DNA from 2 places in the Blastococcus sp. SYSU DS1021 genome. Region 2 is predicted to be linked to the other one. Evidence: riboswitches for the same ligand, from Rfam matches in the RefSeq annotation. Region 2 holds a riboswitch; the other holds the start of a gene.

Region 1 (5,652 bases), on a different contig from region 2:
CCATGCCGCCCATGCCGCCCATGTCGCCACCCGGAGCGGCCGCAGCGGCCTTCTCCGGCTTGTCGGCGATGACGGCCTCGGTGGTGAGGAAGAGCGCCGCGATGGAGGCGGCGTTCTGCAGCGCCGAGCGGGTGACCTTGGCCGGGTCGATGATGCCGGCCGCGACCAGGTCCACGTACTCGCCGGTGGCGGCGTTGAGGCCCCAGCCGGTCTCCGAGTTGCGCACCTTCTCCGCCACGACGCCGCCCTCGAGGCCGGCGTTGATGGCGATCTGCTTCAGCGGCGCCTCGAGCGCGACGCGCACGATGTTGGCACCGGTCGCCTCGTCACCCTCGAGCTCGAGCTTGTCGAACGCGACGGCCGTGGCCTGCGCGAGAGCGACGCCACCACCGGCGACGATGCCCTCCTCGACGGCGGCCTTGGCGTTGCGCACCGCGTCCTCGATGCGGTGCTTGCGCTCCTTGAGCTCGACCTCGGTCGCGGCGCCGGCCTTGATGACGGCCACGCCACCGGCCAGCTTGGCCAGGCGCTCCTGCAGCTTCTCCCGGTCGTAGTCGGAGTCCGACCGCTCGATCTCGCTGCGGATCTGGTTGACCCGGCCCTGGATCTGGTCGGTGTCACCCGCACCCTCGACGATCGTCGTCTCGTCCTTGGTGACGACGACCTTGCGAGCCCGGCCGAGCAGCTCGAGGTCGGCGGTGTCGAGCTTGAGGCCGACCTCCTCGCTGATGACCTGGCCACCGGTGAGGATGGCGATGTCGCCCAGCATGGCCTTGCGGCGGTCACCGAAGCCCGGGGCCTTGACGGCGACGGACTTGAAGGTGCCGCGGATCTTGTTCACGACCAGGGTCGCGAGGGCCTCGCCCTCGACGTCCTCGCTGATGATGGCCAGCGGCTTGCCCGACTGCATGACCTTCTCCAGCAGCGGGAGCAGGTCCTTGACCGAGCTGATCTTCGAGTTGACGACGAGCACGTACGGGTCGTCGAGGACGGCCTCCATGCGCTCGGTGTCGGTGACGAAGTAGGGCGAGATGTAGCCCTTGTCGAAGCGCATGCCCTCGGTGAGCTCGAGCTCGAGGCCGAAGGTGTTGCTCTCCTCGACGGTGATGACACCTTCCTTGCCCACCTTGTCCATCGCCTCGGCGATGAGCTCACCGATGGCGGGGTCGGCGGCGGAGATCGACGCGGTGGCGGCGATCTGCTCCTTGGTCTCGACGTCCTTGGCCGTGGAGAGCAGGTACTCGCTGACCGAGGCGACGGCCTTCTCGATGCCCTTCTTCAGGGCCATCGGGTTCGCGCCGGCGGCGACGTTGCGCAGACCCTCGCGGACGAGCGCCTGGGCGAGCACGGTGGCGGTGGTGGTGCCGTCACCCGCGACGTCGTCGGTCTTCTTCGCGACCTCCTTGACGAGCTCGGCCCCGATCTTCTCCCACGGGTCCTCGAGCTCGATCTCCTTGGCGATGCTCACACCATCGTTGGTGATGGTGGGCGCGCCCCACTTCTTCTCAAGAACGACGTTCCGGCCACGGGGGCCGAGGGTCACCTTGACGGCGTCGGCGAGGGTGTTCATCCCTCGCTCGAGGCCGCGGCGCGCCTCTTCGTTGAACGCGATCATCTTGGCCATGTGGTGATGTCCTCCGAGCATGGATCGCTGCACGGCCGGGTTCGGCGCCCGCGACGGACGACACCAGCGACGTGGACGCTCCGTCGGCCCACGGACCGGTGCCTCACCGTTCCGACCTGATTGGCACTCAGGAGCCCTGAGTGCCAGAACTGAGTCTGGCACTCGACCCCTGCGAGTGCAAGAACGGGGTCCCTCGACCGGCTGTTCCCACCCCCCGGGGGGCTCTCACCGGGGCGGGCTGGTCCGCGGCACCTGGTCGACCGCCGCCATCACCCGGACAGCAAGCCTGCCGGAAGGGCGCACGCGGTGGGAACCGAGCCCCCGGAACGACCGAGGCCCGGTCCCCCGTGGGGAACCGGGCCTCGGCCGGTGTTGCCGAGTGGTTCTCAGGCGCTGCGGACGGCGTCGGCCTGGGGGCCCTTGGCGCCCTGGACGACCTCGAACTCGACCCGCTGCCCCTCGTCGAGGCTCTTGTACCCGTCCATCTGGATGGACGAGTAGTGGACGAAGACGTCCTCGCCGCCGTCGACTGCGATGAAGCCGAAGCCCTTCTCGGCGTTGAACCACTTCACGGTGCCCTGTGCCACGTGTGCTCCCACGTTTCGTGCGTGCGGCGCCCCATCGCTCTCGATGTGGCGGGGTCTCGCTCTTCCGCCCGCCGAACACGAACGTGGAACTCGAACCGCGCGAGACGGTACAGCAGAGAAGCGCAGGTGACAGCCCCACGCGCGCACGACGCACCCGGATCCGGCGACGACGTCGCCCGGACCGGGGAACCGGCCCGGACTCTACGCTCCCGCCGGACGGACCGCTCAGCCGATGAGGCCGGCCGCCCGCACCGACTTCAGCGACGGCTCGACCCGGTGCGTGGGGCCGACGACCGGCTCCAGCGGGTCGAGGGTCTTCAGGCCCTCCCCGGTGTTGAGGACGACGGTCTCCTTGGCCGGGTCCAGCTGACCGCCCTCCACCAGCTTGCGCAGCACGGCGACGGTCACCCCGCCCGCGGTCTCGGCGAAGACGCCGGTCGTACGGGCCAGGTCGCGGATGCCCTGGACGATCTCGTCGTCCCCGACCCGGGCGACCGAGCCGCCGGTGCGGCGGATCGCGTCGAGCGCGTAGGGGCCATCGGCCGGGTTGCCGATGTTCAGCGACTTGGCGATGCCGGTGGGCTTCACCGGCTTCACGACGTCCCACCCGTTGTCGAAGGCGGTGGCGATCGGGTCGCAGCCGGCCGACTGCGCACCGAAGATCGTCCACTCGGTCGCCTCGACGATGCCCGCGGCACTGAGCTCGCGGAAGGCCTTGTCCACCTTGGTGAGCAGCGACCCCGACGCCATGGGGATGACGACCTGGGCCGGGATCCGCCAGCCGAGCTGCTCGGCGATCTCGTAGCCCATCGTCTTGGAGCCCTCGGCGTAGTAGGGCCGCACGTTCTGGTTGACGAAGGCGGTGTCCTCGAACTCGTCGGTCTCGGCGAGCTCGCTGGTCAGCCGGTTGACGTCGTCGTAGGAGCCGTCGACGGCGACCAGGGTCTGGCCGTAGACGGCCGACTGGACGACCTTGCCGGGCTCCAGGTCGCTCGGGATGAAGACGAACGACGGCAGGCCGACGCGGGCGGCGTGCGCGGCCACCGAGTTGGCCAGGTTGCCGGTGGAGGCGGCGGCGATCTTCGTGTACCCGAGCCCCTTGGCGGCGGTCGCGGCGAGGCTGACCACGCGGTCCTTGAAGGAGTGGGTGGGGTTGGCCGAGTCGTCCTTCACCCACAGCCCGCCGGTGAGGCCCAGCTCGGCGGCGAGCCGGTCGGCGCGGACCAGCGGGGTCATGCCCGGGTCCAGCGAGACGCGGTCGGCCGGGTGCTGACCCACCGGCAGGAGGGCCACGTAGCGCCAGATGTTCTGCGGCCCGGCCTCGATCTGCTCGCGGGTCACCGCCTTCATCAGCTCGGGGTCGTAGTCGACCTCCAGGGGCCCGAAGCACTCGGCGCAGGCGTGCTCGGCGATGAGCCCGAACGTGGCGCCGCAGTTGCGGCAGACGAGCCCGCGGGCGGGACACGGGGGCACGGGGCCACCGGCGCTGGAGTCGGCCTGGACGGATCCGGGAGCGGTGAGGGTCATGCGACGACTACCTCCTCATCTTCCCCGCAGCGGGCCGTCGAGCCGCGCGGGACGGAATTGGCACCTCCCGCTGCACGTGCGCGCAGGCGGCGGTTGCCGGGGCTTCGTCGGGCCGTGTCCCTCTGCCCCTCTGGATGAGTGAACGGCGTGAACTGTACCCAGTCGCGAGCCGGGCCCAGCGGCCGGACAGGATGGCCTGGTGAGCGCGCGCGTCGTCTACACCGACCTCGACGGCACGATGGTGGGGCCGCGGGGCTCCTTCTGGCACACGGCCGGGCGGGAGCTGACCGACGGGCCGGCCGCCGCATTGCTCGACCTGCACCGCGCCGGAGTGGCGTTGGTGCTGGTCAGCGGCCGGACGTACGAGCAGGTGGTGGAGGCCGCGCGGATCTTCGCCGCCGACGGCGCCATCGCCGAACTGGGCGCCACGATCGGCTGGGGCTCCGGGCGGAACACCCACCGCCTGCGCGGCGCGCTGCCCGAGGAGTACGGCGACCGCACGCCGATGGAGGTGATGGCCGAGCTCGGCGTCGTCGAGGAGCTGATCGCCGAGCACCCGGGGCGACTGGAGTGGCACGCCCCGTGGCACGCCACGCACGCCACCGATGCGCTGCTGCGCGGCCGGGTCGACGCCCTCGCCGTCGACGCCTGGCTGGCCGAGCGGGGCGTGGGCTGGCTGACGCTCAAGGACAACGGCGCGATCCCTGCGGCCTCCTGGATGGGCCTGGACGACGACGCCGCGCCGCCGCGGGTCTACCACCTGATGCCGCGCGGGATCTCCAAGGGCGCGGCGATCGCCTGGGACCTGGAGCGGCGCGGCCTCACCCCCGCCGATGCCGTCGCGATCGGGGACAGCGTCAGCGACCTCGACATGGCGCCCGCGGTGGGCCGGCTGTGGATCACCGCGAACGGGGGCGCCGTGGACGGGATGGCCGAGCTGCTGTCCGCCGTCCCCAACGTGACGGTCACCGACGCCCCCATGGGCGAGGGCTGGGCCCAGGCGGTACGCGCGTCCCTGTGAGCGCTCAGCTGCTCCCGCCGCTCCCCGCACGGGACCGTCCGGCGACCAGCACACCGACGAGGACGGCCACCAGCACGATGACCACCAGCTCGACGGAGCCGATCGCGCCGAGCAGTGGCAACAGCAGGAGCAGGACGACGAAGCAGACGACCCCGGCCACGAGACCCCACAGTCCGCTCATGCAGGACAAGCTACGTCGGCGACGGCCTTGCGGGCAGGGGGTCAGCTGGTGACGTCGCGGCGGGCGAAGTGGCGGAAGCCGAGCGCCGTGAAGACGGCGATGTAGACCAGCGACTGGATCACGCCGCGGAACAGGTCGCCGTCGTCGACCGGCGTCTGCAGCAGGTCGGTCCAGGCGAACTCCTCCGCCGTCGGGAACCAGTCGCGGATCGACCCGAGCTGCTCAACCTGGTCGAGGATGGCGAAGACGAACATGGTGAACACCGCGCCACCGACCGCCGCCAGCGGTGCGTCGGTGATGGTGGAGAACCAGAACGCCAGCGCGCCGACGACGAGCAGGTGGATGGCCAGGTAGCCGAGCATCCCGGCCAGCCGCAGCATGCCCTCGCCCTGGTCGATCCCCACCCCGACCGGCGTCCGGATGTCGTCGAAGCCGAACGCGATCCCACCGGCGACCACAGCAACCGCGGCGAGCGTGAGCAGCGCCGCCACCGACTGCACGAGGGCGGCCAGCCACTTCTGCCGCAGCAGCCGCATCCGCGGGATCGGCGTAGCCAGGGCGTACCGCAACGAGCCCCACTGCGCCTCGACGGCCACGGTGTCGCCGAAGAAGAGCGCGTAGACCACCACGAGGAAGAAGCTGGTCGTCGCGAACAGCACGAACAGGGTGAAGTTCAGCCCGCTCGCCGTCGCGACGTCGACCAGGTTGATCC
Region 2 (5,652 bases):
CGGGCACGTCGCGGCCGAGCACCGCGGCATCGAACTGCCACCACGGCGCGGCCACCGCCCAGAAGACGGCGGCGGCGACGAAGGCCCAGCAGGTGAGGGTGACGGGGTCCCGCGACACGGTGCCCCGTTCGCCGATGAGGTAGTAGGTCGCCAGAGCCACGGCGGCGCCGAGGCCCGCTGCGACGCCGAGCACGTCGAGCGAACCGCCTCCGGTCCAGATCTCGGTCACCAGGGCCAGCCCGGACAACGACAGCACCAGGGCCGCCCACACCCGGCGGCGCACCTTCTCGCGGCGGACGAGCCACACGTAGACGGCGATGAGCACGGTCCCGGTGAACTCGAAGACGAGCGCGATGCCCACGGGCAGGCGACCGATGGCCACGTAGAAGAGGTACTGCGTCATGGCGATCCCGACGACGCCGAGGACCGCCAGCAGCGGAAGCTCCCGGCGGGCGACCCGCAGCCGGCCCGGGGCCACCACCAGCAGGACCGCGAGCAGGGCCACGGCTGCGCCGGTGCACCGCAACGCGGTCAACCGCGGCGCGGAGAGACCGGCCTGGAGGGCGAGCGTGGAGACGGTGCCGTTGACCGCGAAGAACGCCGCCGCCGCGAGGGTCAGCGCGTACCCGAGGCCGGGGCGGACGGTACGGGGCACGCGCGCACGGTAGCGGGCTACCGCGGCCGAGACACCTACCGGCTCAGAAGAGGGCGAGCTGGTGCGCCGGCGGGTGCGACTCGCGACCGGAGGCGGTGAAGACGGCGTCCAGCCCCGTCGCCTCGAACACCCGCCACACCGAGGGCTGGGCGTTGCGCAGCAGCAGGTCGATGCCGCGCTGGAGGCACCACCGGCGGACGCCGATGAGCACCGAGAGCCCCCCCGAGCCCATCGAGGGGACGCCACCGAGGTCGAGCTCGAGGACCGTGCAGCCGGCGAGCGGGCGCTCGGCGACGAACGCCTCCAGCTGCGGCGCGGTCACCAGGTCGATGTCCCCGTCCACCACGACGAGGGCGTGGCCGCCGGCCGCCTCCCACTGCAGGCGGAGCCTGGCCGGCTCCGGAGCGGGGTGCGACACCCACCACGGTCGGCGCCCCCCGGGTGGCCTGGACAGCCGCCGGCTGATGTCCCACTCGTGCGCCCGCACCATCCGTGTTCCCCCTCGTGCCGACGGTCGCTGCCCCCGTCGTGCGGACCGTACGGACGACGGTCCGGCGGTACAACGGATTGCGATACCGGATCGGCCGAAGAGCCACGCCCGGCAGGCGTGCTGTGACGGCGCGGCACCGCGGCAGCACGCACCGGAGGCGTCGCGGGAGACCCGGCGCCCGGAGCGGCGACCGACGGCGACAGACTTCCGTCCATGGACGTGCCCGAGGCCCTCTACCTGCCCGACGGCGACGGATTCACCGCCACGGCCCTGACCATCGGCCCCTGGGACGCCGCCCACCAGCACGCGGGGCCGCCCGCCGCCCTGCTCCTGCGCGCCGTCGAGCGGGCCGGCGGGATCGTCGGCGGGCAGACCGTGCGGCTGGCCTACGACATCCTGGCGCCGGTCCCGGTCGGCCCGGTGCGGGTGCGCACCTCGGTGATCCGCCCCGGCCGGCGGATCGAGCTGGTGGAGGCGGTCCTCGACACCGGCGACGACCGCCCGCTCATGCGGCTGTCGGCCTGGCGGATGCGTTCCCGCGACGACGCCGCCCCGGCGACCGGGCAGCCGCACCCGGCGCCGTCCGGACCCGAGGAGAGCCGCCCCGAGCGGGCGGGGTTCTTCACCACCGAGATCGCCTACCACCGGGCGCTGGAGTGGCGGTTCGCCGCGGGGACCTTCAACGGCCCGGGGCCGGCCACGGCCTGGACCCGCCCCGAGTGCGAGTTGGTCGCCGGAGAGCCGATGACGCCGCTGCAGCACCTGCTGGTCATGACCGACGCCGCGAGCGGCATCTCCGCCAGCCTCGACTGGACGCGCGCCACGTTCGCCAACGTCGACCTCTCCGTGGCGCTGCACCGACCCCCGCGCGGGGAGTGGCTGGGGATGGCCGCCGAGACCGTGCACGGCGGCACCGGGGCGGCGCAGTGCTTCGCGGTCCTCTTCGACGTCGACGGCCCGATCGGGCGGTCCACGCAGTCGCTGTTCGTCGAGCCGCGGGAGACGCCGTGAGCGATGTCTCCGTCACCACCGGCACTGGGCGGCGGGTCGGGCTGGCATCGCCGGGCGGCGGTGCGCAAGGTGGAGAGGCCGCTTCCCCCGATGATCGGAGTGCCGCCCCGTGGACGCGCTGAGAGACGTGCTGGACTGGCTGTCCGGGCGGGGTCTCGAAGTGGTGCTGATCGTCCTCGGCTCGGTCCTGCTCGCCCGCTTCGTCGGCTGGGTGGGCGACAAGATCACCGACCGGATCGACCGGAACTCCACCGGCGGGGACGCGCTGGTCCGGTCGGAGGCGGCCAAGCACCGCCACTCGCTGACCCAGGTGCTCACCTGGGCGGCGGTCGTGCTCATCTACTCGATCTCGGTCTTCTTCATCCTCGACCGGCTCGGCATCCCGGTGACCGGCCTGGTCGCGCCTGCCACGGTGCTCGGCGTGGGCCTGGGCTTCGGCGCCCAGCGCATCGTCGGTGACGTGCTGGCCGGCTTCTTCATCATCACCGAGCGCCAGTACGGGTTCGGCGACGTCGTCTCCATCCAGGTCGTGGGCGGTGGCGACCCGGCGAACGGCACCGTCGAGGACGTCACCCTGCGCGTCACGCGGGTGCGCTCGCCCAACGGCGAGGTCGTGACCGTGCCCAACGGCCAGATCGTCAAGGTCGTGAACCTGTCCCGCGACTGGGCGCGCGCCGTCGTCGACGTGCCGGTGCCGACCACGGTGGACGTGAACCGGGCCAACGAGATCCTGCGGGAGGTGGGCCGGGAGGCGTTCCGGGACCCGGCGATGCGGCCGCTGCTGCTCGACCCGCCCACGGTCATGGGGGTGGAGACCCTCGGCCTGGACGAGGTGAACGTACGGGTGGTCGCCCGCACGCTCCCCGGCAAGCAGTTCGAGGTCGGCCGCGACCTGCGGGCGCGCATCGTCCAGGCCTTCCGCAGCCAGGGCATGCAGGTGCCGCAGCCCACCACCTCGGTCGCGGCGCGGGACGGCGCGACCGCCGTCCAGGAGGAGGTTTCGTGACCGCCCCCGACGAGCGCCGCGACCCGACCGACGCCACCGCCCGGGCCTCCGACGAACCCGTCGTCAGCACGGCGCCCGCCGCCGCGGCCGCCGATGCCGGGGCGCCCACCGGCACGACCGCGGCGCCGCGCCACCGCTGGTGGTCGGCCGTGCCCAAGCACCTGGGCCGGGCGCGCACCTCCACGGTCGTGCTCGCCGTGCTGTTCGTCTCCGTCTTCGCGCTGTACCTCAACGTCAAGCCGCCGGCCCCCGGCGAGCCGGACACCCGGGGCCAGGTCACCGAGCAGGCCGAGGAGACCGAGCCGGTCACCACCGAGGAGACGGAGCCGACGACCACCGAGGAGACGGAGCCGGCCCCGACGACGACGTCCCGGCCCAGCACCCCGACGACCGACTCGCCGTCCCCGACCACCGAGCCGACCACGACGGCTCCGGAGACCACCGGACCGGAGCCGACCGGCGACACGGGGGGCACCGGCGACGAGACGGACCCCGCCTCCCCGACCGGGTGACCGACGGGGCCGGTGTTTCACGTGGGACATCCGTCCCGCCACGGGGGCGGCGCGCACTCCCCTGCGGCGCGTCCTAGGATCACCTCGGCTCCTGAGAGGCAGCGCGAAGCACCTGGCTGGCTGCCCGGCAACCTCTACTCCGTCTGAGGTGCTCCAGGGGAAGAGCCGGCCGGGAGGCGCCCGCCCCCCGGCAAGGACGGAGCTCCCGTGCGCCGCGGGTCTCCGCGAGCGAGAGGAGACGGCGCATGACCGACCCGCAGAGCTGGAGCTTCGAGACCCGGCAGATCCACGCCGGCACGAGCCCGGACCCGGCCACCGGTGCCCGGGCACTGCCCATCTACGCGACGACGGCCTACCAGTTCCGCGACACCCAGCACGCCGCGGACCTGTTCGCGCTGGCCGAGATGGGCAACATCTACACGCGGATCATGAACCCGACGCAGGACGCGCTGGAGCAGCGCGTCGCGTCGCTGGAGGGCGGCGTCGCCGCGCTCGCCGTCGCCTCCGGGCAGGCCGCGGAGACCCTGGCGATCCTCAACCTCGCCGAGGCCGGCGACCACATCGTGGCGTCCGCCTCGCTCTACGGCGGCACCTACAACCTGCTGCACCACTCGCTGCCGAAGATGGGCATCACCGTCTCCTTCGTCGAGGACCCCGACGACCCGGAGAACTGGCAGTCCCTCGTCCAGGAGAACACCCGGGCGTTCTTCGCCGAGTCGATCGGCAACCCGAAGGGCGACATCCTCGACATCGAGACCGTCGCCGGTGTCGCCCACCGCAACGGCGTCCCGCTGATCGTCGACAACACCATCGCGACGCCGTACCTGATCCGCCCGCTGGAGTTCGGCGCCGACGTCGTCGTCCACTCGGCCACCAAGTACCTCGGCGGCCACGGGACCGTCATCGCCGGGCTCATCGTCGACGGCGGCACGTTCGACTGGACCGGCGGCCGGCACCCGATGTTCACCACCGCCGACCCGACGTACCACGGGGTCGTCTACGCCGACCTCGGCGCGCCGGCGTTCGTGCTCAAGGCCCGGGTGCAGCTGCTGCGCGACCTGGGGCCGGCGGTCTCGCCGTTCAACGCCTTCCTCGTGGTGCAGGGCATCGAGACGCTGTCGCTGCGCATGGAGCGGCACGTCGCCAACGCGCAGCGGGTGGCCGAGTTCCTCGAGGGCCACGACGCCGTCGAGCGGGTGAACTACCCGGGGCTGGCGTCCTCGCCGTGGCACGCGGCGCAGCAGAAGTACGCGCCGAAGGGAGCCGGCGCCGTCCTCACCTTCGAGCTGCACGGCGGCGTCGAGGCCGGCAAGCGGTTCGTGGAGGCGCTGGAGCTGCACAGCCACGTCGCCAACATCGGCGACGTGCGCAGCCTGGTCATCCACCCCGCCTCCACGACGCACTCCCAGCTCACGCCCGAGGAGCAGCTGACCACCGGGGTCACGCCGGGTCTGGTGCGCCTCGCCGTCGGCCTGGAGGGCATCGAGGACATCCTCGCCGACCTGGAGGCCGGGTTCCGCGCCGCCAAGTCGGCCTGACGGTGGGCGGGTGGGTCGAGGGCGACCCGGCGGGCGACCGCCGGTTCCTCGACCTGCCCGGCCCGTTCGAGCTGGAACGCGGCGGGAGCCTGCCCGGCGTGCGCATCGCCTACGAGTGCTGGGGCACGCTCGCGCCCGACGGCGGGAACGCGGTGCTGATCGAGCACGCGCTCACCGGTGACAGCCACGTCGTCGGGCCGGCCGGGCCCGGCCACCCGACGCCCGGCTGGTGGAGCGGCGTGGTCGGCCCGGGTGCCGCCCTGGACACCGAGCGGTTCTTCGTCGTCTGCGCCAACGTGCTCGGTGGCTGCCAGGGGACGACGGGGCCGTCGTCGGCCGCCCCCGACGGCGCCCCGTGGGGGTCACGCTTCCCCGGGGTGACCGTCGGCGACCAGGTGCGCGCCGAGGCGGCCCTGGCCGACGCGCTCGGCGTGCGGCGC

The links. Region 2 has a riboswitch for S-adenosylmethionine ahead of ACI8AP_RS20415 (bifunctional o-acetylhomoserine/o-acetylserine sulfhydrylase). Riboswitches for the same ligand answer to the same signal wherever they lie in the genome.
Region 1: linked by a shared signal. The riboswitch ahead of thrC (threonine synthase) and the one ahead of ACI8AP_RS20415 (bifunctional o-acetylhomoserine/o-acetylserine sulfhydrylase) in region 2 are both predicted to bind S-adenosylmethionine.

The regions. Positions count from the first base shown of each region.
Region 1 covers NZ_JBJHAL010000004.1:70,032-75,683, forward strand. Annotated here, with positions in the region: gene groL (chaperonin GroEL) at 1-1,624, opposite strand, end outside; gene ACI8AP_RS04270 (cold-shock protein) at 2,011-2,211, opposite strand; gene thrC (threonine synthase) at 2,437-3,738, opposite strand; SAM riboswitch class I at 3,751-3,879, opposite strand; gene ACI8AP_RS04280 (HAD family hydrolase) at 3,938-4,759, shown strand; gene ACI8AP_RS04285 (hypothetical protein) at 4,764-4,940, opposite strand; gene ACI8AP_RS04290 (ABC transporter permease) at 4,982-5,652, opposite strand, start outside.
Region 2 covers NZ_JBJHAL010000039.1:18,376-24,027, reverse strand. Annotated here, with positions in the region: gene ACI8AP_RS20440 (EamA family transporter) at 1-655, opposite strand, end outside; gene ACI8AP_RS20435 (STAS domain-containing protein) at 699-1,145, opposite strand; gene ACI8AP_RS20430 (thioesterase family protein) at 1,359-2,156, shown strand; gene ACI8AP_RS20425 (mechanosensitive ion channel family protein) at 2,266-3,162, shown strand; gene ACI8AP_RS20420 (hypothetical protein) at 3,159-3,674, shown strand; SAM riboswitch class IV at 3,762-3,877, shown strand; gene ACI8AP_RS20415 (bifunctional o-acetylhomoserine/o-acetylserine sulfhydrylase) at 3,920-5,212, shown strand; gene metX (homoserine O-acetyltransferase MetX) at 5,215-5,652, shown strand, end outside.